2 regions of the Paenibacillus hunanensis genome follow, and region 2 is predicted to be linked to the other one. Evidence: a T-box and tRNA genes for the amino acid it is inferred to sense, from the RefSeq annotation. Region 2 holds a T-box; the other holds one or more tRNA genes.

Region 1 (3,430 bases), 510 kb from region 2:
TCGACTTCTGGCAGTGGAAGCACATCTACAGGCAACACATCGAATAGCAGCGTAAAAGCTGTTTCTTATACAGCAGCTCAGATCCAGCAAATGAAAGAAGCGCGTAGCGGCTTCGGTGTACCAAGCTTTACAACCCCATATGCTCCGACCAAAATCGGTAGCCAAGATCAATTCGTAAAAGTAGCAGCCGCTGACGGCGCAGACAGCGTCAACCTGCTCTACAAGCATATGATCGTATCCGCAGCAGCCCGCGACAATAGCGGCGGTGACTTCGGCAACGGTGGTACCAAGGTACAGCTGGCTAACGGCGCAGCAGGTACGTATTATGCATCTACAGCAACAGAGACAGCTTCGCTAGCATTTGAGCTGGATGGCAACTACTTCACACTGCGCGCACTGGACGGTTTGCTGACAAAGGATCAGCTGGTTGCAGTGGCTGGTTCGGTGAGTAAGCTGTAAGCACGAGATCGGGTGTGCTGGTGAATAGTAGGTGTAATTGTAATAGCTGAATGAGACGCTAAAAGCGGCAGGGAACGATCCCTGCCGCTTTTAATGGTTAACTCTTTTGACGAACAGAGTTAATTCAGGCAAGAAAGGTATATCCCAATTCAGCTTGACCCGAATCAGCTGTAACATACATGCCAGCGCATATCCAATATGACAACCGATCATATTGATCATCACATCATCGAGATCAGCGATACCGAGCATCGATACGAATTGAAATGCTTCTATCCCTGTAATAATCAGCAGGCAAATGCCTATCGTTTGAACATAATTAAAATTTCTCCGCACAAAAGGTAATAAAAAGCCTAATGGAATCAATAAATAGATATTCGCAAACAGCACTCTGACAGGAGCGCCTGCATAATCACCCTCACGTATATAAAAGCGATAGGTCGTATATAAATCATCAAAAGGAGTCAAATTCACATTCCAAAACCCAGCTTGCCTGGCATAATAATGACCTTTGATCGTAGTAATCATAGCGCCTACATGTCCAAAGAATTTTAAGCAGATGATATCGAATAGGATGATAAGATATAAAATAAAAATATGCTTTAGCCGTATTTTTCTAAGTCTATACATAATCGTTCATCCTTTGGTTTTTGTAATAAAGGTTTAGATGATATAGAAGTAGCAAGCGGATATTGGCTACTGCGCTATTGTAGCATTATTTATTGAAACGCGATCCCAGCTTCTTTTCGCTAAGATTGAATAGGTACATGTGATCAGCGAAGAGGATTGCTTTATAAAAGCCGCCTATTACGTCGCTGCAATAAAAGCGAGTTATTTATTACTTGACGCACCTTACAGGATTTGATATATTAAGTTTTGTTATTATAATATGACCTGTTAGCTCAGCGGGAGAGCACTATCTTGACAGGGTAGGGGTCAGTGGTTCGATCCCACTACAGGTCATCAGAAATTATCGAAAAAAGTCCTTGAGAAATCAAGGGCTTTTTTGTTTATATACAGATGCTTATTTAATCAACATATACGTTAAGGGACATATTGGGGACAAGCTTCGATTCTAATGTATCTACAAGTATATGTTCCGTACACCATTGCTAAATAATTTAATTTATCTGCTTACATATAGAAGGAAAAGATACATAAACAGCGAATTAAACATGAATCGTATAAAATTCAACTCCAGACGCATTGGCCTGATCTTAAATACATGAATGATAACTAGCTTTAAACGTGCAGGATAATGCTGTATTTATTATCCTATCGCCGCGTATTCAAATCGAAAGGAGGCGCCTTCATGAGACGGATTCTATCGCTTATTCTGTTCCCATTGATCTTTGTATGCGTCATTTTGTTTCCGCTGATTACACTGGCACAGACCTTAATACTGGCACTTCGTGATGTACCGATGTCTGTAATTGTATTTGCGGTTTTGCTGTTTATATTGTTTAGAGTCGCTGCGCATGTATACCATACAAGCAAAATGCGTCTGACCAATCGTTAAGTCTCTATTTTCAAAAGCAACGCTACTAGCACCAAACCATCAATGGATACAGCTACAAGTATCCCGGTTTGGAGTTACTAGCGTTGTTTTTATGAGTACTTGTAAGGAGGCGAGCGTATGTCCCAACCAGCCTATGCTTATATTGATCGATCGGTGCTGCACGTATTTCATGTGCTCGCTGATTATGAAGCGGCATGTCTGCATGCTAGAGGGCGTGTAGTGGAATATAGAGGTGCGCATGAATATGGCTATCCATTGCTGGATGGCGAACCATTAATTGTTTATACGGAGACAATGAAGGAGAAGAATAAACGCAGCATTCCATCGTACATTTGTGCGGCGATTGACGCGTTGAAGTAAATCATGAGCGGAGCAAGCAGATTAGCATGAACGATGCTACCTGCAATTCAAATGATCCAAAAAATTCAGATAAGCAAAAGAATAACAGGATACAGTGCTCTGTATTCATTCTAACCCAACTTGATTTCCTTTCGCTGCTCGTACACAAGCTTGCGCTGGCAGGCGCTTTTTGCTTTGTGTATAATAAAGCTTTGGAAATGAGCAAAACAAGAGGAGGCGCATGATGGCACAACGTTATCGTATTACACGAGACAACCAGCAAATTGATAATGAGCAAAAAGCGATTACGCTTGAGGAATGCAAGGCGTATTTTGATACTCAGCCTGATATGGAATATACATCCGTATTTACAGTAAAGGGCGAAGCGACCATGTCGATCGAGGGCGACTTCTTTTTATGGCATACAGGCACAGCGGTTATTCCTTTCCGTCATTATGGCGGCGACCTGTATGTATCTGGCACCAATGAAGCCGTTATTCCGAAAATGATCGAAGTGGCGAGCGTTCTGCGCGCTGATATCGCTGAAGATTAAGATACGGATAAACAAGAGGTCTGGACGGTAATCATCGTGTGATGGTGATCGCTTCCAGGCCTTTTTTTGCTTGTTTTTTAAGCTAAAATCATGCTCTATTTACAAAAAAATCTATTTATGTATTCAATTTAGATAAGTTAGTTTAAGAATTTTTTAAAGCAACGCTTTTTTTGTTGAAAAAGGATATATTTACCGTATAATTTATATATGCTTTTGAATCGGGAGGAAGAAAATTGCTAGAAGCCATCAGATTTGTATTCTTTTCCAGCATAGAGTATTTGGCGATTTTCGCATTGATGCTGTCGATATTTCGGCTCAAGCCGTTGGAGTATATCGGCACAGTTTCATTTATTGTATTGATTATGAGTTTGATGAGCTATATGCTTCGAACGGAGCTAGATTTGTCATTTATGATGACAGCAGTAAGTACAATTTCTTATATTTTGATTAATGCTACAATCGTACGCATTTCACTGCTATGGTCGGCAATTCTGGCAGCTTGTGGGATGTTTGTATATACCGTTATCCAGGCACTCGTTATACTAACACTATTTGGTTCT
Region 2 (3,430 bases):
CATATTGCTCGATCACGTCGAGCGGATCCACACCGTTGCCCAGCGACTTGGACATCTTCTGACCGTCAGCTGCACGAACGAGACCATGCATGAGTACATCCTTAAACGGAATCTGATCGGTAAACTCCAATCCGGTAAAGATCATACGCGCAACCCAGAAATAGATAATGTCATAGCCGGTTACGAGCAGATCGGTCGGATAGTAGCGTTTCAGGTCTTCCGTTTGATCTGGCCAGCCCAGTGTGGAAAATGGCCATAGCGCAGAGCTGAACCATGTATCCAGTACATCATCATCCTGGCGCAGCGTTTTGCCTGCATGCTCTGGCAAGCCTGTTGGGTCTTCAGCCGAAACGATAATTTCGCCAGTTTCCTCACAGTACCATGCCGGGATACGATGTCCCCACCAGAGCTGACGGGAAATACACCAGTCGCGTACATTTTCGATCCAGTTCAGATACGTTTTCTCAAAACGATCCGGTACGAAGTTCGTGCCATTGCCACTGCGTTGTGCTTCGATCGCTTTATCTGCCAGTGGTTTCATTTTAACGAACCATTGTGTGGACAGATACGGCTCAACTACAGCGCCTGTACGCTCGCTATGACCTACCTGATGCAGGTGATCTTCGATTTTGATCAATACGCCAGCTTCTTGCAGGTCTTTGACGAGCTGCTTACGTGCATCACTGCGATCCATGCCCTGATATTTATCCGCATTTTCGTTCATGATGCCGCCTTCGTCCATCACAACGATCTGTTGCAGATCATGACGCTGACCCATTTCAAAGTCGTTTGGATCGTGAGCTGGTGTGATCTTGACTGCACCACTACCAAATTCACGGTCTACATAATCGTCAGCAATAATCGGAATCTCGCGGCCCGTAATTGGCAGTACGAGCATTTTGCCGATCATGTCGCTATAACGCTCATCCTTCGGATGAACAGCAACCGCTGCATCGCCCAGCATCGTTTCTGGACGAGTCGTTGCTACAACAATGGAGCCACTGCCGTCTTGGAGCGGATACTCCAGATGGTACAGATGACCGTTCACTTCTTTGTATTCAACCTCAATATCCGACAGGGCAGTACGCGCCTGCGGATCCCAGTTGATGATGCGTTTGCCACGGTAGATCAGCCCTTTTTCATATAGGGTTACGAATACGTGGCGAACCGCTTTGGACAGACCTTCATCCAGTGTAAAACGCTCACGGGAATAGTCCAGCGAGAAGCCCATTTTCGCCCATTGCTCATGGATCGTCTCGGCGTATTTATCCTTCCATTCCCATACCTTCTCCAAAAACTTCTCGCGTCCCAGATCATGACGTGTGATGCCTTCGGCACGCAGATTTTGCTCAACCTTAGTCTGTGTCGCAATCCCTGCATGGTCAGAGCCTGGCAGCCAGAGTGCGTCATAGCCCTGCATACGCTTCGTACGAATCATAATATCTTGCAGTGTAAAATCAAGCGCATGACCAATATGCAGCATACCGGTTACGTTTGGCGGTGGAATTACGATCGTATATGGTGTAGCATCCGGGCGCTGACCCGCTTTGAAAAACTCATTTTCCATCCAGTAATCGTACCATTTGCGTTCGGCCGCTTTCGGGTCGTACGTCGTTGGCATCGAGGTTGTTGCTGTGTTGTTCGTCTCTGTCATGCAGATCCCTCCATCAAGTTTCGATCATTAGTATTGGACAAGCGTGTATTCATACCCTTTCGGCGCATAAAATAAAAAAAGCCCTTCGTCTCAAAGGACGAAAGGCATTGCTCTCGTGGTACCACCTTTGTTTCGTTACCTGCTGAAGGGCAGTGCAATTATAGCCTGACCCATATGGATCGCTATACGCGTGGTAACGACACTCGAAGGCAGATAACGGCTGCTACCGGTCTATTCTAGCTCCGTCTGTCGCCAGCCATTTGACTATGCAGGAACAAGGACGGGATTCAAATAAACGACTTCCGGGCGACTTCGACGTCTCGTATCCTGCAGAACCTTTCAGCGCAGCAGTTCCGCTCTCTAGAGGCCGATAACATCTACTATTCCCGTTCATAGTCTGTATGATTGATCAAGCTATATGGTGCAATAATTTCACTCAACATCATAACTTGGTAACCGTGGAAAGTCAATATAAAGCTAACATGAATACGGATGCTTGTGTCCTTCTCGCAGTGAAGTGCAGCTCTTATGAATAGATATATCAATGAAAGAAGTTCCTATACCTATTTCTTGAGCTACCTTTACAGCAATTTCAATCCCCTTGCCGCTTGTTCCAGATCAGCAGGCCACGGGTCGTTGATGCTCAACGGCTCGCCTGTCCATGGATGGGTGAAGCCAAGCTGTTCGCCGTGCAGTGCCTGACGTGGGAGCAGGTCAGGTTTGCCGCCGTACAGTGTGTCGCCGATTAGAGGGTGACCCACATAGCTCATATGCACTCGGATCTGGTGTGTGCGGCCGGTTTCAAGCTCGAGTTGAACAAGACTGGCTTTAGGAGTTGTACGTAAGCATTGGACATGTGTGATCGCTGCCTGTCCGCCAGGTGAGACGCGGCGGCGTTGCTTGTGATGACGGTCTTTGCCGATCAATTCATCAATCACGTTTAAGCGTTCATTTACTTTGCCATGCACCAGTGCGACATAGCGACGATGGATGGATTTGCTGCGCATTTGTTCATCGAGCAGGTAGAGTGCAAGCTCGTTTTTGGCATATAGGACGGGGCCTGTTGTATCCTCATCTAGTCGATGTACATGACGAACGGCACAGGATTGACCTGTTTGTTCGTAGTAGGCTGCAACTGCGTGGGCGAGCGTAATCGTTGCGTCATTGGCATCGGATGGATGCACATTCATACCGGCTGGCTTGTGGACAACGAGTACATAATCATCCTCGTATAGCACTTCAAGATTATAGCTATAATCCGGCTGGAAACCGTACGGAGTATTAGGAAATACGCGCAAGCGGATATGATCACCCTGTAGCTGAATTTCACCACGTGATTGCAGCAATCCAACAATTTTAGCTGGAAATGCTTCGCTTTTAAGCCATTCCATCATCCGTACATGTCGACCCTCTGGCCGTTCGAGATCAAGGCTACGATCTGGTATGATCTCCAGCCACTCTCCGCGGCGAACCGCATGCTCAGTCGGTAGCCATTGCTTAGGACGATGTGTAGCGACAGGCTTTATTTGATCCGAACGCTGGAAAGAGGCAGTGGGTGTCACTGCCTCTTCCTGTGGTGGATGTCCAGCTACGGATGATACTGCTTCTTTCGCAGGTTTATTTTGATCTGCATCCGTCATTTTCATCGTCCTCCATTAGAGCGACTTCATCACTTCACGATGAGCCGCGATTGTTGCATCAATATCCTCGTCACTGTGTACAGCCGAGATGAACATGCCTTCAAATGGAGATGGAGCAACACTAATGCCGTGGTTC

What was found. The T-box of region 2 lies ahead of SK066_RS05960 (valine--tRNA ligase). A T-box ahead of a tRNA ligase gene usually reads a tRNA of that ligase, here a tRNA-Val.
Region 1: it encodes a tRNA-Val, which carries the amino acid that the T-box ahead of SK066_RS05960 (valine--tRNA ligase) is inferred to sense. The anticodon was not compared.

The regions. Positions count from the first base shown of each region.
Region 1 covers NZ_CP139194.1:1,996,109-1,999,538, forward strand. Annotated here, with positions in the region: gene SK066_RS08070 (stalk domain-containing protein) at 1-459, shown strand, start outside; gene SK066_RS08075 (VanZ family protein) at 550-1,089, opposite strand; tRNA gene SK066_RS08080 (tRNA-Val) at 1,351-1,422, shown strand; gene SK066_RS08085 (hypothetical protein) at 1,772-1,978, shown strand; gene SK066_RS08090 (hypothetical protein) at 2,096-2,338, shown strand; gene SK066_RS08095 (hypothetical protein) at 2,562-2,870, shown strand; gene SK066_RS08100 (hypothetical protein) at 3,104-3,430, shown strand, end outside.
Region 2 covers NZ_CP139194.1:1,485,516-1,488,945, reverse strand. Annotated here, with positions in the region: gene SK066_RS05960 (valine--tRNA ligase) at 1-1,654, opposite strand, end outside; T-box leader at 1,745-2,057, opposite strand; gene SK066_RS05955 (RluA family pseudouridine synthase) at 2,236-3,300, opposite strand; gene hemL (glutamate-1-semialdehyde 2,1-aminomutase) at 3,310-3,430, opposite strand, start outside.